DNA from 2 places in the Sulfitobacter sp. 1A15106 genome. Region 1 is predicted to be linked to the other one. Evidence: riboswitches for the same ligand, from Rfam matches in the RefSeq annotation. Region 1 holds a riboswitch; the other holds the start of a gene.
The links. A riboswitch is a leader RNA that binds a small molecule or an ion and turns the genes downstream of it on or off. The one in region 1 is predicted to bind cobalamin.

Region 1 (14,889 bases):
GGTGAGGAACAGAACGACGCCTTCGGCGACAAGTTCCTGAAGCGTAAGGAAAAGGAAGCCAAACTCATCGAGGAAAAGCGCGAAGACAGCCTTGAGGATTGACCCAAGCCGCTCTTCCCTGCTAAATGTGTTCCCTTAACGTTCTTGTGGATATCCAGCCCCGCCGGGCAGGTTGCGGTTGCAAGAAAGCCCGAGGGAACGCAATATATTGGATATGAGCGATAATCCATCACAAGACCTACGCGACTTTCTGGGCAAAGACCGGTTTGGATGCGTCATGGCGGACCCGCCGTGGCGCTTTACCAACCGCACCGGAAAGGTCGCGCCCGAGCATAAGCGCTTGGCCCGTTATCCCACGATGACGGTTGAGGATATCTGCGCCCTGCCCGTGGCCGATCACCTCGAAGACCGCGCGCATTGCTACATGTGGGTGCCAAATGCGCTCCTGCCCGAAGGGTTGCAGGTGCTCAAGGCTTGGGGGTTTGAGTATAAATCCAACATCATTTGGCACAAAATCCGAAAGGATGGCGGCAGTGATGGGCGTGGCGTGGGGTTTTACTTCCGCAATGTGACCGAGATTTTGCTGTTCGGCGTGCGTGGTAAGAATGTGCGCACGCTCGACGCCGGGAGGCGGCAGGTGAACATGCTGCAAACCCGCAAGCGCGAGCATTCGCGCAAGCCGGATGAGCAATATGACCTGATCGAAAGCTGCTCTTGGGGCCCCTACCTCGAACTCTTCGGGCGTGGCGTGCGCGAGGGTTGGACCGTTTGGGGCAATCAGGCCGAGGCGGATTACAAGCCCGATTGGAAGACCTACAGCTACAATTCCAGTGTCGCGGCTGAGTAATCTGGCGCGGCGCATCGACGACGCGGTTTTCGACGACGAAAGGCTTGTCGAAGACCTGCTGCCCGTCGATCTGCGCGACCGCTATTCCGTCACCAGCTACCGCAGCGCCGCCGCCGTGCTGCAACAACGCGCGCCCGAGGAATTGGCCGCGATCATCCGGGTGCTGCGCCAATTCACCATCAGCCGCAATGAAATCCGCGCGCCGGGCGGCAACCGGATGTCGGCCACCACCCGTTTCGCGCAATATGCGGCAGCCGAGAATTTCCACGAAGAGGTGCGCATCAAGGCCGACCTGCTGGTGCAACTCACCGCGGGCAAGGGCGACAGCGCGCCCGAAGTCGACCGCATCATCCGCGAAGACTTCATCCACAATCATATGGTCGATTTCTGGCGTGGCCGGGTAGCGTTCGACTATGAGTGGAACAGCAAGGACCAGACCTATGACCGCGACCTTTACGCCTTTCGCAGCTTTTTCGAAGCGGGGGTGATCGACGTGGGCGTCATTGTCACGCGCGAACTGTCGAACGACTTTTTCAAATCGCTCGGCAATTGCTTGGACAAATTCGGCAATGAGACCGACAAGACCGTCAGCGCGAAATTCGGGGCCAGCACCACCGGCACCCACAAGCTGATCAGCCGCATCGCCGCCGGTCGTAGTGGCGGCTGCCCGGTTCTGGTGCTGGGCATCCTACCGGGCAATATCACCCCCGGTTAAGCCGGGGGCGACGTTTCATTCAGACAGGGTCACTCCTGCGGGATGACCCGCAGACCCAGCTCCATCAGCTGATCGCTGCTGGGCTCGGAGGGGGCGTTCATCATCAGGTCTTCGGCGCGTTGGTTCATCGGGAAGAGGATGACTTCGCGGATGTTCTGCTCTTCGGCCAGCAGCATGACGATACGGTCGATGCCCGCAGCACAGCCACCGTGGGGCGGCGCGCCGTATTGGAAGGCGTTGACCATGCCGCCAAAGCGCTTGCGCACCTCGTCTTCGCCGTAGCCCGCGATCTCAAAGGCTTTGAACATGATCTCGGGTTTGTGGTTCCGGATCGCGCCCGAAACCAGTTCGTAGCCGTTGCAGGCGAGGTCATATTGATAGCCCAGCACCTTGAGCGGATCGCCCTCCAGCGCTTCCATCCCGCCTTGGGGCATGGAGAAGGGGTTGTGCTCGAAGTCGATCTTGCCGGTCTCTTCGTCGCGCTCGTAAATCGGAAAATCCACGATCCATGCAAAGGCGAAACGCTCCTTGTCGGTGAGGTTCAGCTCCTCGCCGATGACGTTACGCGCGCGGCCTGCGACGGCCTCGAAGCTCTTCGGCTTGCCGCCGAGGAAGAAGGCCGCATCGCCGACGCCCAGACCCAACTGCTGGCGGATCGCTTCGGTGCGCTCGGGCCCGATGTTCTTGGCCAGCGGGCCTGCCGCCTCCATTCCGTTGCCCTGATCGCGCCAGAAGATATAGCCCATGCCGGGCAACCCTTCTTTCTGCGCGAAGGCGTTCATGCGGTCGCAGAACTTTCGGCTGCCGCCTGTGGGCGCGGGAATGGCGCGGATTTCGGTGCCCTCTTGCTCAAGCAGCTTGGCAAAGATCGCGAAGCCGGAATCGCGGAAGTGCTCGCTCACCACCTGCATCTTGATCGGATTGCGCAGGTCGGGCTTGTCGGAGCCATACCACAGCGCGGCATCCTTATAGGAAATCTGCTCCCAAGTCTCGTCGACCTTCTTGCCGCCGCCGAACTCTTCGAAGATGCCTGCGATCACCGGCTGGATCGTGTCGAAGACGTCCTGCTGCGTGACAAAGGACATCTCCATGTCGAGCTGGTAAAAATCGGTGGGCGAGCGGTCGGCGCGCGGGTCTTCGTCGCGGAAGCAGGGCGCGATCTGGAAGTATTTGTCAAAGCCCGAGACCATGAGCAGCTGTTTGAACTGCTGCGGCGCCTGCGGCAGGGCGTAGAACTTGCCCGGATGCAGACGCGACGGCACGAGGAAGTCGCGCGCGCCCTCGGGGGAGGAGGCGGTGATGATCGGCGTCTGGAACTCGCGGAAGTTCTGATCCCACATGCGCTTGCGGATCGAGGCCACCACGTCAGAGCGCAGCGCCATGTTCTTTTGCATCTTCTCCCGGCGCAGGTCGAGGTAGCGATAGCGCAGACGTGTCTCCTCGGGGTATTCCTGATCGCCGAAGACCTGAAGCGGCAGTTCAGCGGCAGAACCCAAGATTTCAATATCGCGCGCGTAGACTTCGATCTCACCCGTGGGCAACTTGGGGTTCACAAGGCTCTCGTCGCGCGCCTTCACGGTGCCGTCGATGCGCACACACCACTCCGCGCGGACCTTTTCCATCTCGGCGAAGGCCGGGCTGTCGGGGTCGCAGATCACCTGCGTGATGCCATAATGGTCGCGCAGGTCCAGAAACAGCACACCGCCGTGGTCCCGCACCCGGTGCACCCAGCCGGACAGGCGCACATTGTCACCCTTGTTCTCAAGGCTCAGATCGGCACAGGTATGGCTGCGATAGGCGTGCATGATGGTCCCTTCCTAGGGCTATTTCTGGTTTCGCGCAGGTACACCGTTTGACGGTCGGGAAGTCAAGACTTTGCTGCCACGCGCCCCCACAATAATAGGAGGTTTCCGCGCCTAGACCCCCAGCCGGAGTCCTGCGCGATCCCGCTTTGAGGGGTCAGCTAGAGTGCAAGCGCATCCAAAAGCTGCTCTCTTTTCGCTTCTGCCTTTGGGATCGATTGGGTGATCTGGCCGCGCTGCATGACGTGGAAATGATCCGCGTTGTTATAGGCAAAATCGAAGTTCTGCTCGACCAGCACGATGGCCAACTCCCCCCGATCGCGCAGAAGCCGGATGGTGCGGCCAATCATCTGGATAATATTGGGCTGAATCCCCTCGGTGGGTTCGTCCAACAGCAGCACGCTGGGCCGCGCGATGAGCGCGCGGGCAATGGAAAGCTGCTGTTGTTGACCGCCAGACAGGTCCCCCCCGCGCCGGGTCTTCATCTCAGCGAGCACGGGGAACAGATCAAAGATATCATCCGGGATCCTGCGCTCGGACTTGGGCAGGCAGGCAAAGCCCGTCTCAAGGTTCTCTTGCACGGTCATCAGCGGAAAAATCTCACGCCCCTGCGGCACATATCCGACGCCCGCCTTGGCCGAGAGTGCCGCACGCCCCGGTTGCAATTCCACGCCATTAAGCCTGATCGCCCCGTCTGAGAAAGGATGCCGCCCGGCGATGGCTTTGAGCAGGCTGGTCTTGCCGACCCCATTCGTGCCGGTCACGCAGGTCACCTGCCCCACGGGCGCGTTCAAGGTGATGTCATGGAGGATCTGGGATTGCCCGTATTTCAGGCTCAGGTTCTCAATCTCCAGCATCGGTGCGCCCCAAATAAACGTCAATAACGGTTTGATTGTTGGTCACATGATCCAGTGACCCTTCGGCGAGCACCGATCCTTCGTGCAGCACGGTCACCTTGCAGTTCAGCCGCCGCACGAACTCCATATCATGCTCCACCACGATAACAGCGCGAGTCTCGGCCGCCTTTCTCAGGATGTCGGTGGTGTGCTCGCGCTCATGCGCGGTCATGCCCGCGGCGGGCTCATCCACCAGCAGCAGGCGCGGCGATTGCGCAAGCAGCATCCCGATCTCCAACCACTGTTTCTGCCCGTGGCTGAGCTCTCCGGCGGGGCGGGAGAGATGGGCGGTCAGGTTGATCTCATCGGCGATCTGTTCAAGCCGCGCCGCCCCTTCCGAGGTCTTGCGGTGGAACAGGACCGAGAAGGTGCCGCGCGGGTTCTTCAACGCCATGGCGAGGTTTTCGCGCACGGTTTGCGCCTCAAAAACCGTCGGCTTTTGAAACTTGCGCCCGATCCCCAGCATGGCGATCTGGCTTTCCGACAGACCGATGAGCGAGCGGCTGTCTTCGCCGAAACGAATATAGCCCTCATCCGGCTTCGTCTTGCCGGTGATGATATCCATGAAGGTGGTTTTGCCCGCCCCATTGGGGCCAATGACGGCCCGCAATTCCGGCTCCCCGATCTGGAGGCTGAGGTTCTTGATCGCCTGAAATCCGTCAAAGGATTTCGAAATTCCGGACATTTCCAAAAGAGAAGTCATGACTTGCGCACCAGTTTGTCAAAGAGGCCGCCGATGCCCTTGGGCGCAAACAGCGTGATAAGTACAAAGCTCAGGCCAAGCAGCACCAGCCACCAGTCGACCCAATGGATCGTATAGACCCCCAGATCTATGCTGGGCGCGCCGCCCCCCGTGAACCAACTGGACAGGAGCGAGACCACCGCCGCCCCGATGACCGCCCCGTAAAGCCGCCCTCGCCCGCCAATGGCGACCCAGACCGCCAGATAGATCGAGGCGATGGGCGCGATCTCAGCCGGGTTGATGATGCCCGCCTGCGGGTAATAGAGCGCGCCCGCGATGCCTGCGACAATGGCAGTGATGGTAAAGACGAAGAGCTTATAGCTCTCAACATGATAGCCGAGGAAACGAACGCGCGATTCATCGTCGCGGATGGCTTGAATGATATTGCCCAGCTTGCTGTCGGTGGTCCAAGCGAAGAACAGGTAGCCCAATGCGAGGGCCAAGGCGGAGGCGAGGAAGAAGACGATTGAGACCACGTCTTGCCCGCTGTCGGCGAAACCGGGGATGTTTTGCAGCCCCGACAGGCCGTTGTTGCCCCGCAGCCCGCTGTCGTTCTGGAAGAGGTAAAGCGCCAGCGCCAGCGTCATGGCTTGGGTTAGGATCGACAGGTAGACCCCATTGACGCGGCTGCGGAAGGCAAGCCAGCCAAAGACCAGCGCCAGCGCGCCGGGGATCAGCACGACGAAGGCCAATTGAATCCACAGGCTGTCCGCAAAGGCCCAGATCAGCGGAAAGTCGGATGAGCCGACAACCCCGAAAATCTGGTTTCCGATGGCGTCCGATATCTCCTGCGGCGTGGGCGGGATTGTCTGACCGGCGAGGCTGTCGGCCACAATGATCTCGGTGCGTGCATACATGAGCCACATCCCGATGGCGTAGCCCCCGATCCCGAAAAAGGCGAAATGCCCAAGGCTGAGGATACCGCAATACCCCCAGACCACATCCATCGCGATGGCCACAAGGCACAGGCAAAGGGTCTTGCCCAGTGTCTTGACGAAAGAGGTCGAGACAAGCCCGGTGCCCACCGCTTCGGACATCACCGTGACAAGGGCCGTGAACAGGCCCAGCGCGGCGAGGAAGTAGAGAACCGAAGGATTGCGCCCGATGAAGGAACTGCGTTGGCTGTGCGTCTGGGTCATGGCTCAATCCGCCGCTGCCCGGCCTTTGGGGGCGACAATGCCCTTGGGCCGGAATTGAATGAACAGGATGATGAAAAGGATCATATAGGTCTGGGCCGCCAGCGTATTGGAGGGGTTCAACCACTCAATCCCCTTTTGCAGGAAGCCGATCAGCCCCGCGCCCGCCAGCGTGCCGAAGACCGATCCGACACCGCCCACCACGACAGTCATGAAGCTTTGCACGATGTAATTCGTGCCCATCTCAGAGGTGACCTGCGCATAAAGCCCGATGCCGACGCCCGCGACCCCGGCGATGCCGGAGCCCAGTCCGAAGGTCATCATGTTGATGCGATCCGGGTTGATCCCCATCGAGGCCGCCATGCCGGGGTTTTGCGTCACCGCGCGCACCTCCAAGCCAAGGCGCGTGCGCTTGAGGATATACAGCAGCAAGAACAGAAAGATCAGCGCCAGCACGAAAATGGCGATGCGGATGAAACTGATCTGAACCACATCCGAAATCACCAGCGCCCCGCGCAGCCATTCGGGCGATGTCAGCGGGCGGGCCTGCGTGCCAAAGATGTTCTTGGCAATCTGCTGCAAAGCGATCGAGATGCCGAAGGTCGCCAAAAGGGTCTCAAGCGGACGGTGATAGAGATGCCGGATCACCAGCCGCTCCATCGCGACGCCCGCGCCAAAGGTGACGGCGAATGCCAGCGGCAGCGCGATCAGAAGCGATACAGTGTAATCGGGGATGACGATCTGCACCACATAGCCCGTATAGGCGCCCATCATGATAAACTCGCCATGGGCCATGTTGATGACCCCCATCTGCCCAAAGGTGATCGCGAGCCCAATCGCGGCGAGGAAATAGATCGAAGCCAGCGAAAGACCGTCGAGTGTCAAATCCAACGTCTGCGCCCAGCCGACCCGCGTTTCGACCGCGTCGAGCGTGGCGCGGGCCGCGTCGGTGATCGCGGCGTCATCCTCTGCGTAACGCTCATAAAAGACAGCGTTCTGCAAAGCGGTGTCGATATCATCCTGCGTCACCAGAGGCGGCACGCGGCCCGCCTCGGCAAGCGCGCGATAGGCATCCAAACGCCGCGCCGGGTCGTCCAACTGCGCCAGAGGAACGCCGCCCACCCGGCCATCGACGATATTGGCTTCCAGCGCCGCCCGTATCTCGCCTTGTGGCACGGTTGCTGGGGCGAGCCCTGCCTCCACCAGCGCCTCATAGCTTGCCGAGGGTGCTGCCGTGGGATCAAGAATGCGGGCGATGTTCCCCTCGGGCTGCTGTTCGGCCACGCCGGTCTTGGCCGAAAGGATCTGGCTCAGCACCGCCCGCGCTTCGAGTGAGGTGTCGGAGGACAGGCTTTCAATCGCGCGGATGCGCTCATCAACCGCCTGCCCAAAGCGCGCGGTCAGGAAATTGGCCAATTGCTCCTTGCGGGCGCGCAGGGCGGGGTCATCCTCCCCGTCGAGGGAGGCCAGGAGCGGGCCAAGCTGGCTGGCATCGCTGCGGCGTGCAATGCTTTCAAGCGCGGCGCGGCGGCGCGCAGGATCGGGATCGGACAGTTGAAACTGCACCAAGGCCGTGCCGATGACCCGCCGCACGCCACCATTGGGGCGCAGTTGGCTGAACCCATCCGAGGGCGCGGTGGCCTCCTCGCCCGTATCTATGTCGCGCAGCGCGAGTGTATCATCCGCCTCGGCCCCAAAGTAGAACAGGCCCGAGGTATCTTCTTGCCAGACGTTCCGCTCGGCCCATTGCTCCAGAAAGACTGGCACCTGCGGCAAGTCCGAGGCCACCAGATCGTCCAATAGGACACCGACCGATTTACGCGAGGGTTTGACCACCTCTGCTTCGTGGGTCTGCAAAAGGGACTGGAGGTCCTGAGCGGGTGCAAAACCGACAGAGGCCAGCAAGCACATCAAGCTGAGCAGCATTCGAACCATGAGGTATGGGGCTTTCGGTGAGGGAATGGTCAAAACGGATGCCGGGCACGGCTGAGGACGCGCCCGGCGCTTGGGTTCAGTAGTTCGAAGTCAACTGAACGCAGGTCCCGGTCTCTTTGTTGTACATGCCGCATTCGAGGTCTTTCCAATCGGAGACCAGAACCGCCGATTCAGGCAGGAAATCCGTCCATGCATCGCCCGGCACTTCTTCGGTCTGGCTGATGATGTCGAATTGGCCGTCTTCGGTGATTTCACCGATCAACACAGGCTTGGCGAGGTGGTGATTGGGCAGCATGACAGCCGTCCCGCCGGTGAGGTTCGGGAATTCCTGCCCATACATCGCCGCACGCACAGCATCCACATCCGTGGTGCCTGCTTCGGTGACCGCGTTCACCCACATGTTGAAACCGATGTAATGCGCCTCCATCGGGTCATTGGTCACCCGGTCTTCGCCCATCGCCTCTTTCCAGGCAGCGACCCATTCGTCATTCTGCTCAGATTCAGCCGATTGGAAGTAGTTCCAAGCCGCGAGGTGCCCCACGAGGTCAGCGGTATCGAGGCCCGAAAGCTCTTCTTCTCCGACCGAGAAGGCGACGACCGGAATGTCATCGGCAGAGATGCCCGCCGCGGCCAGTTCTTTATAAAAGCCGATATTCGCATCGCCATTGATGGTTGAGATCACGCCCACCTGCGAGCCATCCGCGCCCAATTCGACCACATCCGATACGATCGTGGACCAGTCAGAATGGCCGAAAGGCGTGTAGTTGACGAAGATGTTCTCTTCGGGGATGCCCTTATCCAGCAGATATTGCTCAAGAATGTTGTTGGTGGTTCTGGGATACACATAGTCAGTGCCCAGCAGCGCAAATTTCTCGACGCCCAGTTCCTCAAGGAAATAATCGGTGGCCGGAATCGCCTGCTGGTTCGGGGCCGCACCGGTGTAGAACACATTGCGCGAGCTTTCCTCGCCCTCATACTGGACCGGGTAGAACATCAGGCCGTTCAGCTCTTCCAGAACGGGCAGTGCGGATTTGCGCGAGACCGAGGTCCAAGAGCCAAAGATGACATCCACCTCGGAGACGGTGAGAAGCTCTCGCGCCTTTTCGGCGAACAGCGGCCAGTCGGAAGCCGGGTCGACGACGACCGCTTCGATCTCACATCCCAGCAAGCCGCCCGCGGCGTTCTGCTGCGCAATCAAAAGCTCCATCGTGTCTTTCAATGTCGTCTCAGAAATGGCCATCGTCCCCGAGAGGGAGTGCAGCACGCCAACCTTGATCGGATCGTCGCAGGCCGCAGCGGCGGCTGATCCTGCGAGCAGAAGGGCAGCGGTCGCCGTGACTGTGCGTTTGGTGGAAAATTTCATGACGGTATCCCCGTTTGGTGTGCGGAAGAGCAAAGACGCGATGATGCCTCTTCCACACAGCGTTTATTGTTATCGCGCGCGGATGCCCCCCTTGCCGGACAACTCCCTTGGCGCCGCCCCATAGCGAGGCCCCTGCAGCCTCAATTTCAGGGCGCGTTGCAACAAGCCCTAACCCAAGGTCGCTTTCTGCAGCGCAGCAACAACGCCCTTTGATTGGGCAATTTGAGGTGGACCTGCCAAATTTTGGGCGCTGAGCGCATGGATTTGGCAAAGGCGGGGCATTGGCTTACGGGTTGCGCCCCATATTGTGATGTTATAACGTTACCGACACAATCCATAGCAGAGCCCGCAAACCATGCCCGCCACCGACAAACGTATCCCCGTCACCCTGCTGACCGGCTTCCTCGGCGCAGGGAAAACCACGCTGCTCAATCACATCGTCGCAAGCGAAGAGGCCCCCAAAATCGCAGTCGTCGTGAATGAATTCGGTCAGGCCGGGCTTGACCACGACCTGATCGAAACCGCCGACGAAGAGGTCATTCTCATGCAATCGGGCTGTCTGTGTTGCTCGATCAGGGGGGATCTGTCGCGGACGCTGCAAGACCTCAAGCGCCGCAGGCAGACGTGGCGCGTGCAATTCGACCGCGTCGTGATCGAGACAACGGGGCTGGCCGATCCCGGCCCCATTCTCCAGACCTTTTTGGCCGATCCCTATCTGGCCCGCAAATTCCGCGTGGACGGGGTTGTGACGGTCGTCGATGCCGCGAATGGGCCGGACACGCTGGATCAGCAGTTCGAAGCCGTCTCGCAGGTGGCGATGGCCGATCTGCTGGTGCTCAGCAAATCCGACTTGGTGACCCAGCAAGCGCTTGCCGCCTTTGAAGGCAGGCTGCGCGACCTCAATCAAACGGCGCGCATCATCAAGGCCGAACGCGGGCTTATCCCGGTTGCATCGCTCTGGGGGCTCAGCGGTATGCGGCGGGCGGTTGATGCGAGCAACGTTATGGAATGGCTCACGCCCGTCGAAAAGTCCGATCCGCTTGACAACCTCTCGGGCTTCGCCTCGCCCTCGGCATCCGCGCCCATGATGCAAACCCACCAACATGATGCACGGATCGGGTCGGCCTCCATCGTTCTAGACGCACCGATCCCGGCCGAGGCTTTCGACCTTTGGCTCGACACGCTGGTCAGGCTGCGCGGGTCCGATCTTTTGCGGGTTAAAGGCATTGTGCATCTGGAAGACGTCCCCACCCCCTTTGTCTTTCACGGCGTGCAGCATCTTTTCGATCCGCCCGTCCCCCTGCGCGACTGGCCAAAGGACGATCAGCAGTCCCGCATCGTCGTCATCGCCCGCGACATGACCAACCCCGAACTGAACCGGAGCCTCGATATGCTGCGCGCCCGGCGCGATGGCCCGGAGCGACAGGCGGGATAGCAGCTTGACCCGGCATGGCTCTTCGGCCACAGATTATGGCGATGGTTTCCAGCCGCCGCAGCGGCGTCTGGGATGAAAAGGGAATACGGTAAGGCAAGCAGCGCGCGCCGAAACCGTAACTGCCCCCGCAACTGTGAGCGGTGAGTGACCCCGGCAAAAACCACTGAGCTTAAGGCTTGGGAAGGTTCGGGCGAGCGTCGATCCGTGAGTCAGGAGACCTGCCATCACCGGCGCCGAGAGGGCCGTAATTGCAACTCAACCCAGACGGGGTGTCTGGTTAGGAGAACATGATGGCGACAGGGAAACTCCCCTGCTGTAGAACATGGCTGCTCGATCCCCCGCGCGTTCGCGGAGGGCGACATGGATACGCATCAAAACCACAGGATTACGGTTTGCACCTCATGCAAACACAAAGGCACGGATTGCCGCCCGGGCTTTGACCTGATCCAGAAGCTGAGCGCCGCAATCGCGGCAGCCGGCGCGGCGATCCCTGAGGGTTTCGAGATCGCGGGCGTGGCCTGTATGGCGGGCTGCGATCGCCCCTGCACGGTGGCCTATCACGCCAGCGCAAAGGCGACCTACCTCTTTGGCGACATCGACCCTGACGAAGACATCGACGACCTTGTGGCCTTCGCCCAGCACTATGCCACACTGAATGACGGCTGGTGCTCTTCGCTGGACCGCCCCGGCAAACTGCGCAAATCCACCCTTGCGCGGGTGCCTGCGGCCATGATCGAGCTGAAACCCAGCCACCTGCGCGTCTCATGAGGGCTGCCGATCTTGCGGTAAAGGATGTGAGCTGGGCGCCGGGAAAATCGGGCCAGCCGGTTCTGCATCCTACGTCCTTTAACGTCGCTGCGGGTGGCGTTTTGGGCGTGTTGGGGCCGAATGGCGCGGGCAAATCCACCCTCTTGCGTCTGCTCTACCGTTTTCAACCGCCCCAGACGGGGTCGATCCATGTAGGCGGGCAGGATATCTGGTCCCTCTCCGCCCGTGCCGCCGCGCGGCGCATCGCCGCCGTCTTGCAAGAACAGACGCCGTCCTTTGGGCTGACGGTCTCGGAGATCGTCCGCCTTGGCCGCACGCCTCATCGCGCGGCGTTTTCGTCATCCAGCCGCAAGGACGAGCAGATCATCGACCGCGTCTTGGACCGGCTCAGCCTGCACCCCCTCGCCCACCGCGATGTCGGCACCCTTTCGGGCGGGGAAAGGCAGCGCGTCATGGTCGCCCGCGCCTTGGCGCAGGAGCCGCAGGTCTTGGTCCTGGATGAGCCGACCAACCACCTCGATATACGCCACCAGCTTGAAATCGTGTCCCTGATCCGCGGATTGAACATGACCATCGTCGTCTCGCTTCATGATCTCAATATGGCCGATGGCATCTGTGACGAGGTGCTGGTGCTGAAAGACGGCTATCCGCAGGGCTTCGGCCCGCCAAATACGGTTCTGACCGATGATCTCGTCTCAAGAACATTTCGCGTCGACGCGCAGCGCGAGCGGCTCACCCCCAGCGGCGCGGCGCATTTCTCTTTTGCCCTTCCAGATTGAAACGGAAAACTCTTATGAAACTTACTCTCACCACCCTCGCCGCCCTGATGATCGCCGGATCGGCCTTCGCCCAGACCACCGTGCAAAGCTGCGACCGCGAAGTCACCTTCGATCACCCACCCCAAGCCGCGGTCGCCAATGACGTGAACCTGCTTGAGATGATGCTGGTGCTCGGCCTCGCAGACCGCATGGTGGGCTATACCGGCATCTCGGGCTGGAACAAACTGGACCAAGAGATGACCGCAGGTGTCGCAGCGCTGCCGGAACTGTCGTCGAAATACCCCTCGCGGGAGGTGCTGATCGGGGCGGATGCAGACTTCTTCTTTGCCGGTTGGAACTACGGCATGAAGGTCGGCGGCGAGGTGACGCCAGAAACGCTCGCCCCCTTCGGCATTCAAGTCTATGAACTCACCGAAAGCTGCATCCATATCGGTCAAAAAGCCCCATCCTCGATGGAGGATATGTATAACGACATGCGCAATCTCGGCACGATCTTCGACGTCTCGGATCGCGCGGAAAGTTTGATCGAAGGCTACCAAGCTGAACTCGACGCATTCCTCACGGCGCTGCCGCCGCTTGAGGCCGCCCCCCGGGTCTTTGTCTATGACAGCGGCGAAGATGTGCCCTTCACCGCCGGGGCCTATGCCATGCCAAACGCCTTGATCGAGGCCGCAGGCGGCACGAACATCATGAACGACCTTGAGAAAAGCTGGGCCACCGTCGGGTGGGAGGCCGTGGTCGCGCGCGATCCCGAAGTCATCGTGATCGTCAACTACGGCGAAGTCACCGCCGCTCAAAAGCGCTCTTTCATAATGGAGAACCCCGCCTTCGCGGACATCGACGCCGTGCGGAACGACCGTTTCGTCGTGCTGGAATATGTCGAGGCCACGCCCGGCCCGCGCAACATTGAAGCGGTCAAAACCCTCGCCACCGCGTTTCGGGGGCAGTGAGCATTCATGACGTTTAAACCGCGATCGATAGCGCCTTGGAAACCCACGAGGGGGGTGTGGATCACTTGTCTGTTCGGCATCGCGATCCTTCTGGCATCGCTGTCGATTGCGGTGAGCGTGGGGGCCGTCGTGGTCCCCGTCGAAACCGTCTGGGGCATCTTGGCCAACAAGGCCGCCCCCGGCGCCGTGGCCGTGGACTGGTCCGCCGGGCGGGAGGCAATCGTCTGGAGCATCCGCCTGCCAAGGGCCATCCTCGCCTGTCTCGTCGGAGCGGGATTGGCGATCGTCGGCGCCAGCCTTCAGGCCGTCACCCGCAACCCTCTGGCGGACCCACATTTGCTTGGCATCTCGGCAGGCGGCGCATTCGGCGCCATTCTGGCCCTGCTGCACACGGGGCTGTTCCTCGGAGGGCTGACCGTCCCCCTGTTCGCCTTCCTCGGGTCGCTCGGGGCGATACTGATCGTTCTTGCCGTCACGCAATTCGCGGCCGCCACCAGCGCCGACCGGCTGGTCTTGGCCGGCGTCGCCGTGTCCTTCATCGTGATGTCCGCCGCCAATGTGCTGATCTTCCTTGGCGATCCGCGGGCCACACATACGGTGGTGTTCTGGATGCTCGGCGGCCTCGGCTTGGCGGGATGGGATCGGCTTATCTACCCCGCCGTGATCCTGCTGGGCTGCGGCGCCTATCTCTGGCTCAGGTCAGGCCACTTGAACGCCATGACCGTCGGCGATGAAACCGCCACCACCCTCGGCATCCCCGTGGCGCGTTTCCGGCTCACGATCTTCGTCATCGGCGCCCTGATCACGGGGGTCATGGTCGCTTTCTCAGGGGTGATCGGCTTCGTCGGCCTGATGATCCCCCATATCGTGCGCCTCATGGTCGGGGGCGACTACCGCCGCCTGCTCCCTATCTCAGCCCTATGCGGCGCCGTGTTCCTCTTATGGGCGGACATCGTGGCCAGAACCATCATGGCCCCCGACGATATGCCCATCGGCATCGTTACGGGACTGATCGGCGGCGTGTTTTTCGTTTGGTTGTTGCGGCGGCAGATGCGGTGAGGCGCATTACTATGAGAGACGCTCCAACCGGGCGCTGAACCGCTGACCCGCCCCTGTGCTAAACTCTCTTCCCTTCTACCGACGCAAATAGTCTTCTTCGCAAAGCTGGCGGAACACGAATTTGAACAGCGGTAGAGCAAGGGGACATCCCCCCAAATGCAGAAAGACCCGCCGGCGAGGGCGGGTCTTTCTGAAAGCGATACTGCGCTAATATTGGTTGCGGGAGTAGGATTTGAACCTACGACCTTCAGGTTATGAGCCTGACGAGCTACCGGGCTGCTCCATCCCGCGCCAATGCCCTTCGTTTAGACTTATAGTGCGGGAGCTGCAAGCGCATTCGAACAGAAAAAGGTAATTTTTCTTGAGATTTTCTCTGGCGCGCTTACCGTTCGCGCCGCCAAAGTTCGATGGCCGCTGGAAAGCTCCCCCTCCAACGCAAAACCGCCGCAGCATTGAGCTGCG
Region 2 (14,889 bases), on a different contig from region 1:
CACCAGCCCGCGCGGCCAGTCGCCATTGTCTTGCAGATGCCGCCTGAGCAATTCCTCGGCCAATTTCACCCCCTGCGCATGGGCGGCCCGGCTGGGCACCCCGCGCGGATCGACGGCATAGAGGTTGCGCCCCGTCGGCAGCACGTCGGACCGCCCGCGATAGGGCGAGCCGGAAGGCCCGGAGGTGACGCGCCGCCCCGCCAGTGCGGTCAGCAGCCCGTCCCATTCGCCCTCCCCCGCGCCGAAGATGTGCAGACCATCGCCGTATTGGCTTTCCTTGATGTCGCAAACGAAGGCGTCGATCCGGGTTAGCGCCTCGGCCGAGGAACTGGCGGCGTCGAGGCCGAGGTCATCTTCCACCCCCGCCGCCTGCGCCTCGGCCCGGATCGTGTCGACCAGCCGGTCGCGGCGCGCGGGGTCGAGCCCGTCGGCGGTGGAATATTCGTCCAACAACCGTTCCAGCCGCAACAGCCCATCGGGCGTTTCACTGTCTTTCAGCGGGGGCGGCAGATGGCCAAGCGTCACCGCCCCGATGCGCCGCTTGGCCTGTGCCGCTTCGCCGGGATCGTTGACGATAAAGGGGTAGATCACCGGCAGATCGCCGGTCAGCGCCTCGGGCCAGCAATCGCCCGAGAGGGCCACCGCCTTGCCCGGCAGCCATTCCAGCGTACCATGCGCGCCGATATGCACCAGCGCGTGATGCCCCTGCGCCCGCAGCCAGAGGTAGAAGGCCACATAGGAATGCCGCGGCGTGCGGGCGAGGTCGTGATAGCTGTCTTCGCGGTCTTGCAGATCGCCCCGCTCGGGTTGCAGGGCGACCAGCGCGTTGCCGCAGGTTTGGGCCGCGAAGTGAAAGGCGCCGTCCTGCACCAGCGGATCATCCTCAGCCTGCCCCCATGCCTGCGCGAGGTCATCGCGCAGCGCCTGCGGCAGGCTGGCCAGAGCGGCACGGTAGTCAGCCAACGGCCATGAGATGCGCTGCTCGGTCAGGCTCCGGCCAAAACCGATCTGCGGCGTGACGCCATAGCCCTCACCCGCCAGCCGCATCAACATGTCTTCGACGCTGGCCAACGCATCAAGGCCAACCGCATGGGCCAGTTGATCGTCCCGCCCCGGATAGGTCGAGAGCACCAGTGCCAGCTTGCGCGTGGCCGCCGGGGTCTGCGCCAGCCGATGCCAGCCCAGCACGCGGGCGACGACAGCCTCGATCCGCGCCTCTTCGGCGCGGTGGGCAAAGCGGGAATATTGCAGATCGGGGTCGCGCTTTCCGGGGCTCTTGAAGCTGACGACGCCACCGAAGATGCGGCCATCGACCTCGGGCAGGACCACATGCATCGCCAGATCGGCGGGGGAAAGGCCGCGCTCGCTTTCGTCCCAGTCGCGCCGCCGGGCGGTGGAGAGGGCCACCTGAAACACCGGGCAGCCCGGCGCGTCGAGCGGGGAGGTGCCATCATCCCCGCGCCCCGAAAAGGCGGTGGCGTTGACGATGGCCACGGGTTTCATCGCCGCCAAGGCATCGTCCAGAAAGCCCCGCGCAGGATCGGATTTGAGCGAGGGTACGAAAAGCCCGATGGCGTTCAGCCCCGCCGCCCGCAACGCCCGGATCAGCGCATCGACAGGCGCGGTATCGGCGGCCAGAAGATAGCTGCGGTAAAAGGTAACCGCGACAGTCTCCCCCGCCGCGTCGGCGAGGGGGAGCACCCCTTGATCGGGGTCGTAATAGCCGCAATCGGGCACCGTTTTCGTGCCCATGACCGGCCCGGCGTAAAAGCCCGCCGCCAGCGCCATCTGCGCCAGCGCGGCCTGCGCCGCCACGGGCCCGCCCGCGTCACAAAGATGCGCAAGACGGCGCAGCGTGGAAACCGGCAAAGTCGAATGCGCGTCGAGCCCCGGATCCTCGCGCCCATCGGCGGGCAAGACGGCCAGCGCGATATCATGGCGGCGGGCGAAGTCTTGGACCTGCATGATGCCGTATGGCCAGTAATTCTCCCCCCCGATGAGGCGGATCAGAATGCCCTTGGCCCCGGTCAGCGTCTGTTCGATGTAGTTGTCGACCGAGGCCGGGTGCCGCAGCGCCACGAGGTTGCACAGCCGCAGCGAGGGCAGCTTGCCCTCCTTGCCGCCGCCGCGATGCCAGCCTGCCGCGAAAGCGCCGAGGTCACTGTCGGAAAACGACAGCACCACCAGATCGGCGGGGGTTTGCCCCGGATCATAGGGGGTGTCGGTATCCTCCAACCCGTGGCTTTCGCGAAAGACGACATGCATGGGCGGTCAGGCTCCCAAAGTCTCGCGGATTTTGGCAAGGTCGATGTCGTCATGCTCGGCGATCACCACCAGATGCCCGGCGCGCGTGTCGCTGCCCCAAGGACGGTCGAACTGCTGGCGCACCCGCGCGCCCACGGCCTGCACCAACAGGCGCATCGGCTTGCCCTCGACCGCGACATAGCCCTTCACGCGCAGGATGTTCTGCTCACGCGCGAGCCGCTCGATCGAGGCCACCAACGCATCGACATCCGACACTTCCGGCATCGGGATCACCACGGTTTCGAAATCGTCATGCTCGTGATCGTCGTGGCCGTCATGATGCGAAGGGCGCGCGGCGAGGTCGTCTTCGGCGGCGGCGTTGAGTCCCAGCACGACCTTGGGGTCGATCACGCCTTCGGTCATCTCAAGGATCGGAATCTCACGCGGGCTTTCCTCTTCGATCACCGCGCGGGCTTTGGCGAGGCCATCGGGACCGGCCAGATCGGCTTTGGACATCAGCACGATATCGGCGCAGGAAATCTGATCTTCGAACACTTCGGAGAGCGGCGTTTCGTGGTCGAGGCTGTCATCGGCCAGACGCTGCGCGTCCACGGCGGCGACATCAGCGGCGAAAGTGCCAGCCGCCACGGCCTCGGCATCGGCCAGCGCGATGACGCCGTCGACGGTGATCTTGGACCGGATCGCGGGCCAGTCGAAGGCCTTGAGCAGCGGTTTTGGCAGGGCCAGCCCAGAGGTTTCGATCAGGATGTGATCGGGGCGCGTGGGCAGGGCCATCAACGCTTCGATGGTGGGGATGAAATCATCGGCCACGGTGCAACAGATGCAGCCATTGGCCAGCTCGACGATATTCTCCGCCGGGCAGTCGTCGATGGCGCAGGATTTCAGGATGTCACCATCCACCCCCACGGTGCCGAATTCATTGACCAGAACCGCAAGGCGACGCCCGCCGGCATTGGTCATCAGGTGGCGGATCAACGTGGTCTTGCCCGCGCCGAGAAAGCCGGTGATGACGGTAACGGGGATTTTAGCGAGATCGCTCATGCGGTAGGCTCCTGCGGCAGGGTCAAAGGGGGGATACGCGCAAGGCTTTGCTTGCGAAAGATGACCGGGCGTTCGCGCCATGGCACCAGCCCATCTTGGGTGGCGGCATAGGCGGCGGCTCCGGCAAGGATGTCGGCGGCGTCTTCCTTGGTCAAGCGGCCATAGACATAGGACCATTTGCCCGGCGCAGACAGCGCCACGGCGGCCCCCTGCGAACAGGCGGAAAGACATTGCACCGGCACGATGGTCACGCCCTCGGGCGCGCCTGCGGCGTCGAGGGCGGCATGAAGCTGCGCGCCGGGGCGCGGGGCGTCTTCCTCCAGCACCTCACCGGCGCGGCAGGTTATGCAGACATGTAGGGTTGCGCTCATTGATCTGGTCCCATCGGGTTATGCGTGCCGGGTATGCGCTCCGGCGCGCTATGAAAAGGGGAGGCGGCGCGATTATTCAACCGTCAGCACCTCACGGGCCGTAATCGGCGCACCGTTCACCGCCAAGGGGCGGTGGTCATTGGCGTTGAGCGTGACCTCCACCGTGACCTCGCCCTTGGGCAGATCGGCCAGATGCAGCCACGGGCCATAAAGCCGCCCGATCTTGGCACCGTTGACATAGACATGGGCATGGCCCTCGCCTGGTTGGTTGTCCCCGCTGGCATTCTGCGGGGCAAAGGCGAAGCCTTCGGTCTCAACAAAAAGGTTATGGCCCGCCATCGGGTCGGGGGTCACGCGGATGGCAAGGCTGGGGGCCTCCTCAGGGGCCAGCGCGATGGGCTGGCCGTGCATCCGCGCGTGATCCGGACCGCCGTGATCCATGGCCACATGCCCGCCGCCGCCATGGGCGGCAGGGTCGCCGTGATCATGGCCGTCGAAGGTCACCCCGTTGCTTGCGGCGATGGCAAAACCAATGCCACCGCCAAAGACCAATCCAATGGCGAATAGCGCCAGTGATCTGTCCATTTCGACCTCCCTCAGGCGCTCTGCGCGCCTTCACGTTGCCAAAAGAACCCGGCGAAACTGCCCAGCAACACCCAGGCGGCCAAGCCGATGCCAAGCGCACGGGCGGCGAAAAGCGCGCCGATCTCGGTCGGCACCGGGCCGCTGAAGCTGTCAGGTTCGGGTGCGCCGATGACATGGGGGGCCATCAGCAGTACCGCCGCGCCGATCCATGCGCCCCAACCTTTGCCGAAGGCGAGCAGCCACATCGCCACCAGCGCTGCCGCTGCGGTGGCAAACCACCAGATTTGCCGCGCGGTGATATCTGCGGCGGCGACGCCGGGCACTTCGGGCGCAAGGCTGAACCCCGGCGCGAGGTGGAAGGCCACGAAACCGGCGACACCCCAAAGGATGCCCCAGCGGCCATCGATCACCGCGCCGCGCTCTTCGCCAAGGCTCATCGCGGCCAGAAGGATCAGCGCATAGGCGGTATAGGTCAGCATGGTGAAGATCAGGCTCAGCCCATCGCGGACGGCATCGAAACCGGGCAAATCGGGATGCGCGCTGACGGAGTCGGCCCCGAAATGCACCAGCGCGCCGGTCTCATAAAGCTCGGCATGGAGCAGCACGGGCTGCACGAAATAGAGTTGCAGCAAACCGGTCAACAGGCCGGCAGAGGCCCCGGCAAAGAGGGCGGAAGTCAGAAAACGTGAAAACATCGCAATGATCCTTAGATGCGAAATGATACTCAGCGCCGCGCGAAACGCGGGCCGAGGACATACCCAGCCTCAAGATGTGCCAAAGCCCTCCCGACGCAGCGAACGGCGGGCGCGGGCAAAACAGCGAAAGGCAGGCATTGATAAATGGCAGAATCACAGACAGCCGGACTGCGGCATGGCAGCCCGGACCCCTGTGATACCGAACGCGGCGCTTAGTGGCAGGGAAAGCCTGTCGCGTGGCGCACGTCATGGGCGGCATCATGCAGTGCTGCGGCCTGCACATGGCCGGTCAGCGCCATCAGAGCCACACCCAATACGGCGGCAAACAGCGCCGGTACGAGTTTGCTGCGCGTGGCACCGGCGGTCTTAATCATCGTCGTCATCTTCAATCTCCTTACCGTCACACCCGACGGCATCTAGCGTTTCACTCGCCTGGCAGGTCTCCTGGCTCGCGGGTCGTGGCCTTTGCCCGCCTTCCCCGTCCGAAAGGACAAGTGGCACGAGGGGCATTGGCTTACCGCTTACAGTCGCGGGGGCGGCTTCGGCTTCAGGGTCGGGCGACCCCTTACTGAATTCCCTTTTCGGTCCCACACTCAAAGGCGCTTTTCGGGACACCAAGCGCCCTCAATTACGCATTTTAGGCCCTTCCTGACAAGCCGCATTTATCGAACCTCGCGGAACCTTATGGCGCATACAGCATTTAGTAGATAAATATGGCCCAACCCCCAGTATGCGGGTTGACCCAAAAGCCACGTGCAGGGCACATTGACGGCCAGTTTTGATCAAAGGGCGGGAATTCATGAACGACAACACGGTCTCCGCCGCTCGGCAGACCCTGACCGAAGACGTTCTAGGCAAGGTCGTGCGCTATGCCCGCCTGCCGCTGTGCATCACCGACCCGACCCTGCCGGACAATCCCATCGTCTATGTGAATGACGCTTTCACCGATCTCACCGGCTATGGTTTGGATGAGATCGTGGGCCAGAACTGCCGCTTCCTGCAAGGTCCGGAAACCACGCGCGAAAGCGTCGATGCGGTGCGCGAAACCCTACTGGCGCGCCGGGTCGATACGGTGGAGATCGTGAACTACCGCAAGGATGGCAGCCGCTTCCTGAACGCCCTGCAACTGGGGCCGATCAATGACGAAGATGGCAATCTGATCTACTTCTTCGGCTCGCAACTCGACGTTTCCGAACGCCGCCGGGCGGAGCGGGAGCACCGGCAATTGGCCGATGACGAATTGCTGCACCGGCTGCGCAATATCGTCAACGTCATGACCGCCATGGTCCGCCTGACCGCCCGTGAGGAGCCGAGCCCCGCGGCCTTTGCCGACAAGGTGATCGAGCGGCTGGCCGCCTTGGGCGCGGCGCATTTCGACACGATTGGCCGCAGTGACCAGCATGAGGTGGATTTCGAGACGCTGATGGGGCCGATCATGCGGGCCTACACCTCGGCCACCGAGGATCAGATCAACCTCACCGGGGCGAATCCGCTGATCTCGCACCGCCTCGTTTCCCCCCTGACGCTGGCCTTGCACGAGCTGGCGACGAATGCGGTGAAACACGGCTCGCTCAGTTCCGATACCGGGCGGGTATCGCTGGATATCACCATCCTTCAGGAGCCTGCGCGCATGCGGTTTGTCTGGCGCGAAACAGGTGGGCCAGAGGTCATCAAATCTCCGCGCAACAGCGGCTCGCGGATCATCCAGTCCTTGACCCGCGCAGTCGGTGGCACCCTGCACTACGATTGGCAGCCCGAAGGGTTGATTGCCACGGCGGAGTTCCCCGTGGCCGCCCTTGGCGAAGGCTGACCGTCAAACGATCACCTGCTGCGCGGCCTGCTCTCCGACCCCGAAAACACGCTTGTAACGCGCGATTTCATCCGCCGGCCCCATCGCCTTGTTCGGGTTGTCCGAGAGTTTGACCGTGGGCCGCCCATTGGCGCTGACCGCTTTGCAGACCAAACTAAAGGGCGCCAGCGCATCATTCGGCACCAGCCCGCGGAAGTCATTGGTCAGCAACGTCCCCCAACCGAAAGAGACCTTGGCCTTGCCCGCAAACTGCGCGTGCAACTCCTTGATCTTGTCCACATCCAGCCCATCGCTGAAGATCACCCGCTTGGTCGTCGGGTCCTCGCCGCGGGCGCGCCACCAGTCAATGGCCGTCTGCGCCGCCGTGGCCGGATCGCCGCTGTCGACGCGGATGCCGGTCCAGCCCGCCAGCCAATCCGGCGCGTGATCGAGAAAGCCCTTAGTGCCGTAGGTATCGGGCAGGATGATCCGCAGATTGCCCTCATGCTCATCATGCCAATCCGACAGCACGTCATAGGGCGCGCGGGCAAGGGCGGCGTCATCCTCGGCCAAAGCGGCATAGACCATGGGCAATTCATGGGCATTGGTGCCAATCGCCTCAAGCTCGCGCATCATGGCGATGCGACAGTTGGAGGTGCCGGTAAAGGCATCGCCCAGCCCCTCATGCATCGCCTGCACGCACCAATCCTGCCAAAGGTAGGAATGCCGCCGCCGGGTGCCAAAATCCGCGATTGAAAGGTTGTCGACCTCGCGCAGCGCTTCGATCTTTTCCCAGACGCGGGTCATGGCACGGGCGTAAAGCACCTGAAGCTCGAACTTGCCCATCGGGTCGAGCGCGGCGCGGCTGCGCAGCTCCATCAGCACCGCCAGCGCGGGAATTTCCCAAAGCATGACCTCATGCCACTTGCCCTCGAAGGTCAGCTCATACTGATCGCCCTTCCGCTCCAGATGATAGGGCGGCAGGCGCATGCCCTCGAACCACTCCATGAAATCGGGGCGGAACATCTGGCGTTTGCCGTAGAAGGTATTGCCGCGCAGCCATGTGCTCTCCCCCCGGCTGAGGCTGAGCGAGCGGATGTGATCGAGTTGCTCGCGCAACTCCCCCTCGTCGATCAGCTTGGCCAGCGGGATATGGGTGGAGCGGTTGATCAGGCTAAAGGTGACCTGCGTGTCCGGCTTGTTGCGAAACACCGACTGGCACATCAAGAGCTTGTAGAAATCCGTGTCGATCAGCGACCGCACGATGGGGTCGATCTTCCACTTATGATTATAGACGCGGGTGGCGATGTCGACCATGGGAGGTTCCTTATTGCGTGCCCCTTCATGCCAAGGGGGCGGACAGATGGGCAAGGGGAAAGCGGCGGATCAGGCCAGCGTCACCCCCGCCGCGCGCATGCCGTCGCGGGACTTGGCAAGCGATCCGTCCAGATCGATCGCGCGGCACAGGTCTTCGCGCACATCGACCTTGAACCCCAGCTTCGCCGCGTCCACCGCCGAGAAGTTCACGCAGAAATCCAGCGCCAGCCCCACCATCGTCAGCCGTTCGATCCCCCGCGTGCGCAGGTAGCCTTCGAGCCCCGTGGGCGTACGGTGGTCATTCTCGAAAAACGCCGAATAGCTGTCGATGTCGGGGTTATAGCCCTTGCGGATGATCAGATCGGCGCGGTCGGTTTGCAACTCGGGGTGGAACTGCGCGCCAATGCTGCCTTGGATGCAGTGATCTGGCCAAAGCACCTGCGGGCCGTAGGGCATGGTGATGACCTCGTAAGGCCCGTTGTCCTTATGCGATGAGGCAAAAGACGAATGCGCCGCCGGATGCCAGTCCTGCGTCAGGACCACGGCGTCAAACTCGGGCATCAGCGCGTTGATGCCGCGCAGAATCTCATCGCCCTGCGGCACTTCCAGCGCGCCGCCGGGGCAGAAATCATTTTGAACGTCGATCACGATCAGGGCATGGGTCATGGGCATTCTCCTTACCAAAAGGGGTAGGGCTGCGGATGGGGTAGGTCAATGGCACGCGCCGGATTGAGCTTTGCCGCCGAAGCGCTTATTTGACGCTCATGTATACCATCGCCGCCTTATATCACTTCACCCGCTTCGACGATCCCGCCGCGCTTAAACCCGCGCTTTTGGCGCTTTGCGAGGCGCAATCAGTCATGGGCACGCTGCTGTTGGCCCCCGAAGGGGTAAACGGCACCATCGCCGGGCCGCGCGCCGGGATCGACGCGGTGATCGCCCATCTGCGCGCCCTGCCCGGCTGCGCGGATCTGGAGTGGAAAGAGGCCACCAGCGACAAGCCGCCCTTCGGCAAGATGAAGGTGCGCATCAAGCGCGAGATCGTGACGATGGGCCAGCCCGATGTAGATCCCCGCGCCAAGGTGGGCCACTACGTCGACCCGAAGGACTGGAACGAGTTGATCCGCTCCCCCGATGTGGCGGTGATCGACACGCGCAACAGCTACGAAGTGGCGATTGGCTCCTTCGAAGGCGCGGTCGACCCCGAGACCGAGAGCTTCGGTGAATTCCCCGCGTGGTGGGAGGCGAACAAAGACCGCTTCCACAACAAGAAAATCGCGATGTTCTGCACCGGCGGCATCCGTTGCGAAAAATCGACCAACTATCTGATCGGTCAGGGGGTCGAGGATGTCTTCCACCTCAAAGGCGGCATCCTGAAATACCTCGAAGAGGTGCCCGAACAGGAAAGCACATGGGAAGGCGACTGTTTCGTCTTCGACAACCGCGTCAGCGTCGGCCATGGGCTGCGCGAGGGGCCGCATATGCTTTGCCACGGATGCCGCCGCCCGATCCTGCCCGAGGATACGCAGCACCCCGCCTATGAGGCCGGGGTGTCCTGTCATCAATGTGTGGATGAGACCTCGGAAGAAGATAAGGAACGGTTCCGCGAACGCCAGCGCCAGATCACGCTGGCCAAGGAACGCGCGGCGCGGGAAGAGGGCTGACCGCCCCCTTCAGCGATCCGACAGCGCGAAGCCTGCATAGGCAAAGGGCATGACCGCCCGGCGAAAACGGCCCAATTCGAACCGTGCAAGCGGGGCGCGCATGGGGGCGGGATAGGGCCGCTCGGGCGTGATGCCGCGAACCAGATCGGCCAAAATGGCGCCGGAATAGCTGGCCATCGCCACGCCATTGCCGTGGTAGCACAGCCCTGCGAAGATCCCCGGCTGATCCGGCACCTGCCCCACGAAGGGCATGCGATTGCGCGCGATACAGACCATGCCGGACCAGCCATGCGGCGTTTCGACATGACGCCACGCGGGGAACATCGCCTCGAAATCCGCGCGGGCCCGGGCCAGCGCCCGCCGCTCGGAATTGGGGTTGGACATCAGCCCGCCGCGCACGCCGAACAACATACGATTGTCAGGCATCAGCCGGAAGTAATGCAGCAGATGGCGGCTGTCATAGCAGGCCTGTTGGCTGGTCCAACCTTGGGCGGAAAGCTCTGCCTCGGTCATCGGGCGGGTCACGATCACGCTGGATTGCGTCGGCATGTAGCGCGCGGCCAGCCATGGCGGCAGGTCTTCGGAGGAATAGCCGTTGGTGGCAATGATCACCCGCTCGGCCCGAATGCAGCCCTGCGGCGTCGTGACCTCGAACGCGCCCTCGCGCCCCGTCACCCCGGTGGCCGGGCTGTTGTGATAGATCGCGGCCCCCGCCTCTTCCGCGGCCTGTGCGAGGTCGGTCACATATTTGCGGGGGTTGAGGCCAAAGCCAATCGGCACCGTGATCGCGCCCTCGAAGCCTGCGTTCAGCCCCTCGGCGGCCAGATCGGCCTTTTCGGTCAACCGGGCCGTGACGCCGTAATTCTCCGCGTAGTACTCCAGCCTGCCGCGCATCTCTTCGAAATCGCGCGGGCGGTGGGCCAGCTGGGTTTCCCCTCGAGAATGCCGATCAACATTGATGCCGCGGGCGGCGATGAAATCCTCCACCTGTCGGATCGCCGCCACCTCGGCCTGCCGCCAGCCAAGCCGCTCTGCCGGCCCGAATTTCCGGTCAAGCGTCGCGTCGTCCAGCATCCCGCCGCCCAAGCAGCAAAAGCCCCCGTTGCGGCCCGAAGCGCCAAAGCCCACCCGCTCGGCCTCCAGCACCGTGGCCCCGACCCCGGCCCGCGCCAGATGCAGCGCGGCATTGAGGCCAGTGAAACCGCCGCCGATGATCACCACATCGGCCTGCGCGTCGCCTTGCAGCGCCGGACGCTCCGGCGCGCCATGGGTCTGATCCCACCAGCAGCCCGCACGCGGCGCTTCGGAATAGGCGAAATCCGCGTAGATACGCTTCATCCGGCGGGCCGCTCCGCCGCGCGGGCCTCCTCCTGCGCGCGCAGGCTTGAGCGTTTGCTGACCAGCGATGCGGTGATGACACCCACGGTCACGATGGCGATCATGATCGTCGAGAGCGCGTTGATCTCGGGCGAGACGCCCAAACGCACGGCGCTGAAGATCTTGATCGGCAGCGTTGTGGCCGATGGCCCGGCGGTGAAGGAGGCGATGACCAGATCATCAAGGCTGAGCGTGAAGGCCAGAAGCCAGCCCGAGATCACCGCAGGCGCGATAATGGGCAGTGTCACGAGGCGGAAGGCCTCCCATGGCGAGGACCCGAGGTCGAGCGCGGCCTCTTCCAGCGAACGGTCAAAGGACACGAGCCGCGAGGAGACCACGACCGAGACATAGCACATCGAAAAAGTCGTATGCGCCAGCACGATGGTCAGCACGCCCCGGTCGAGACCGATGCCGATGAAAAGCAAGAGGAGCGACAGGCCGGTGATCACCTCGGGCATCACCAGCGGCGCGTAGATCATGCCGGAGAACAATGTCCGCCCCATGAACCGCCCGCCGCGCACCAGCACATAGGCCGCCATCGTGCCCAGCAGCGTGGCGATGGAGGATGAGATCACGGCGACCTTCAGCGTGACCCAAGCGGCGTTCAGGAAGGCTTCGTTCTGCAACAGCTCGCCATACCAGCGGGTCGAGAATCCGGCCCAGACCGTCACCAGTTTCGAGGCGTTGAAACTGTAGATCACCAGAATGATCATCGGCAGGTAGAGAAAGGCGAACCCCAGCGTCAGCGAGGTCACGTTGAACCATGTCATCCGCTTCATTGTTCGGCCTCCGCCTGTTTCTGCTGGTTGCGTTGGAAGAGGATGATCGGAATGATCAGGATCAGCAGCAGGATCACCGCCACCGCACTCGCAACCGGCCAGTCGCGGTTGTTGAAGAACTCCTCCCACAGCACCTTGCCGATCATCAGCGTGCCCGACCCGCCCAAAAGCGAGGGGATCACGAATTCACCCAAAGCCGGGATGAAGACAAGGAAGCTGCCCGCCACAATGCCGTTGCGCGACAGCGGGATCGTCACCAGCCAGAAGGCTTGCAAACGCGAGCAGCCCAAATCCTCAGCCGCCTCGTTGAGCGACTCGTCGAGCCGGTCGAGCGCGGCATAGATGGGCAGGATCATGAACGGCAGGTAGGTATAGACGATGCCGATGTAGACTGCCGTATTGGTATTAAGGATCTGTAAAGGCTCTGCCGTTAGACCCAACCCCATCAAAAGTTGGTTCAGCAGCCCTTCGTTGCTGAGAATGCCCATCCACGCATAGACGCGGATCAGGAAGGAGGTCCAGAACGGCAGGATCACCAACATCATCAAAGTGGCGCGCCACTCTTCGGGGGCGCGGGCCATGCCGTAGGCGATGGGATAGCCGACCAAGAGCGTCAGCGCGGTCGATACAACGGCGATGCGCAGGGAGCTAAGGTAGGCTTTCCAATAAAGATCGTCGGAGGCGAGGAAGGTAAAATTCTCGAAATCCAACTGGGCGATCAGGACGCTGATGCCGTCTTTGATCGTCGGCGTATAGGGCGGGATCGCCAGCGCCGTATCGGAGAGGGAGATTTTGAAAACGATCAGGAAAGGCACCAGAAACAGCGCCAACAGCCAGAGGTACGGGACCGCGATCAGGGCGAAACGACGCATGTTCATTGCGCCAACAAAACGCCTGCGGTGGCGCTCCATGAAATCCAGACCGGGTCTTCCCATGTGATGTCACGGCGCGCGATGCGCCGGGTGTTGGCCGTCTGCGCCTTGATCACCTGCCCGCCGGGCAGTTCGACGTGATAGGTGGAAAGGTTCCCCAGATACGCGATGTCGAGCACTTTGCCCTGAAGCGCATTTGGCGCATCCTCGGGCCGCTCGGTCGAAATGCGGATTTTCTCGGGCCGGATCGCCAGATGGGCCTGCTGCCCTTCGCTGAACGGCGCGGCAGAGGTGGCGATCAGCGGCGGCTGCCCCTCGATCCAGTTCAGATGGTATTGATCTTGGCCAATGGCCTTGGTGCTGGCTTCGATGATGTTCACGTCACCGATGAAGTCGGCGACATAGACGGAATTCGGCGCTTCATAGATCTCGGCCGGGGTGGCCACCTGAATCACGCGCCCCTCGTCCATCACCGCCACGCGAGAGGCGACGGTCATCGCCTCTTCTTGGTCGTGGGTCACGATGACAAAGGTGGTGCCGGTGGATTCTTGGATGTCCATCAGCTCGAACTGGGTGTCTTGCCGCAGCTTCTTGTCCAGCGCGCCCAAGGGTTCATCAAGCAGCAGAAGCTTCGGCGCTTTGGCTAGCGAGCGCGCCAGCGCCACACGCTGCCGTTGGCCGCCGGAGATCTGATGCGGTTTGCGGCGGGCGAATTTCTCTAGCCGGGTGAGCTTCAGCATCTCGGCCACGCGGGCGGCGATGGCGTCCTTCTCCATCTTGTCGCGGCGCAGGCCGAAGGCGATGTTGTCCCAGATGCTGAGATGCGGAAACAGCGCGTAGGATTGGAACATCATGTTCACCGCGCGTTTGTTCGGGGGCACCGGGGCGATGTCCTGCCCCGCTAATTCGATGCGCCCGGTGGTGGGGCTTTCGAACCCGGCCAGCATCCGCATCATCGTCGTTTTGCCACAGCCCGAAGGCCCAAGAAGGGCAAAGAATTCCTGCGCGTAAATATCCAAAGACAGATCGTCGATGGCGACGAATTCGCCGAATTTCTTGGTCACATTCTTAAAGCGAATGAGCGGCTTTTCGTCGGGGTCGTTCCAGGGGGCGAAGACGGTTGGGCTCACGGTTGAGACATCCTTTGATCGGGCTTTGCTCGGGCTTTGATCGGGTCGCGGGGCAAGAAAAAGGGGCGCGACCAGACTGGCCGCACCCCCTGTCTCAGATCAGGTACCGGACTTGATCTTGGTCCAGAGCCGGGTCACCACGCGCTGCACTTTCGGCGGGTAAGGTGTGGTGGTGAACAGGTTGTTCAGCGCCGCCTCAGAGGGGTAGATCGCCGGGTCGCCGATCACATCCTCGACCAGATGCTCTTGCGAGGCTTTGTTGCCGTTGGCGTAGTACACATAGTTCGACGCGGCGGCCATATTCTCGGCATCCATGATGAAGTTCAGGAACTTATGCGCGCCCTCAGGGTTCGGCGCGTCGACCGGAATGGCCATCTGGTCAAACCACATCTGCGCGCCTTCGGAGGGGGCGTTATAGGCGATTTCGACACCGTTGTCGGCTTCATCCGCGCGGTCACGGGCCTGCAAGATATCGCCCGACCAGCCCACCGCGACGCAGACGTCACCGTTGGCCAAAGCGTTGATATATTCCGAAGAGTGGAACTTCTGGATGTAGGGGCGGACCGGCATGAAGACCTCTTCGGCCTTGGCGATCACATCGGGGTCATGGCTGTTGGGGTCTTCGCCGATGTAGTTCAGCGCGGCGGGGATCATCTCTGCCGGGGCATCAAGGAAATGCACGCCGCAGTCGGCCAGTTTTTCCATATTGGCCGGGTCGAAAACCAAGTCCCAGGAGTCGATCGGGGCATCTTCGCCCAGGATCTCTTTCACCTTGCCGACATTCACACCGATGCCGGTGGTGCCCCACATATAATTGATCGAATGGGCGTTATCGGGATCATATTGTTCGGTTCGCGAGGATACCACGTCCCACATGTTTTCGAGATTGGGCAGTTTGGACGTGTCCAGCGGCTGGAATGCACCTGCCGTGATCTGGCGCTGCAGGAAGGTGCCCGAGGGGACGACCACGTCATAGCCGGACCCACCGGCGAGCATTTTGGTCT

Region 2: linked by a shared signal. The riboswitch ahead of ACGYKA_RS09280 (CbtB-domain containing protein) and the one ahead of ACGYKA_RS16110 (DUF1636 family protein) in region 1 are both predicted to bind cobalamin.

Annotation. Positions count from the first base shown of each region.
Region 1 covers NZ_JBIFFM010000011.1:114-15,002, reverse strand. The annotation lists gene ACGYKA_RS16160 (hemerythrin domain-containing protein) at 1-102, shown strand, start outside; gene ACGYKA_RS16155 (MT-A70 family methyltransferase) at 215-847, shown strand; gene ACGYKA_RS16150 (BglII/BstYI family type II restriction endonuclease) at 831-1,562, shown strand; gene aspS (aspartate--tRNA ligase) at 1,592-3,367, opposite strand; gene urtE (urea ABC transporter ATP-binding subunit UrtE) at 3,526-4,221, opposite strand; gene urtD (urea ABC transporter ATP-binding protein UrtD) at 4,208-4,963, opposite strand; gene urtC (urea ABC transporter permease subunit UrtC) at 4,960-6,141, opposite strand; gene urtB (urea ABC transporter permease subunit UrtB) at 6,145-8,073, opposite strand; gene urtA (urea ABC transporter substrate-binding protein) at 8,150-9,436, opposite strand; gene ACGYKA_RS16115 (CobW family GTP-binding protein) at 9,792-10,871, shown strand; cobalamin riboswitch at 10,897-11,112, shown strand; gene ACGYKA_RS16110 (DUF1636 family protein) at 11,232-11,639, shown strand; gene ACGYKA_RS16105 (ABC transporter ATP-binding protein) at 11,636-12,418, shown strand; gene ACGYKA_RS16100 (ABC transporter substrate-binding protein) at 12,433-13,368, shown strand; gene ACGYKA_RS16095 (FecCD family ABC transporter permease) at 13,375-14,427, shown strand; tRNA gene ACGYKA_RS16090 (tRNA-Met) at 14,642-14,718, opposite strand.
Region 2 covers NZ_JBIFFM010000005.1:77,711-92,599, reverse strand. The annotation lists gene cobN (cobaltochelatase subunit CobN) at 1-2,265, opposite strand, end outside; gene cobW (cobalamin biosynthesis protein CobW) at 2,272-3,306, opposite strand; gene ACGYKA_RS09295 (DUF1636 family protein) at 3,303-3,677, opposite strand; gene ACGYKA_RS09290 (hypothetical protein) at 3,750-4,262, opposite strand; gene ACGYKA_RS09285 (CbtA family protein) at 4,274-4,957, opposite strand; gene ACGYKA_RS09280 (CbtB-domain containing protein) at 5,170-5,340, opposite strand; cobalamin riboswitch at 5,374-5,591, opposite strand; gene ACGYKA_RS09275 (PAS domain-containing protein) at 5,757-6,767, shown strand; gene pncB (nicotinate phosphoribosyltransferase) at 6,771-8,063, opposite strand; gene pncA (bifunctional nicotinamidase/pyrazinamidase) at 8,133-8,729, opposite strand; gene ACGYKA_RS09260 (rhodanese-related sulfurtransferase) at 8,828-9,727, shown strand; gene ACGYKA_RS09255 (NAD(P)/FAD-dependent oxidoreductase) at 9,737-11,065, opposite strand; gene ACGYKA_RS09250 (ABC transporter permease) at 11,062-11,883, opposite strand; gene ACGYKA_RS09245 (ABC transporter permease subunit) at 11,880-12,755, opposite strand; gene ACGYKA_RS09240 (ABC transporter ATP-binding protein) at 12,758-13,885, opposite strand; gene ACGYKA_RS09235 (polyamine ABC transporter substrate-binding protein) at 13,985-14,889, opposite strand, start outside.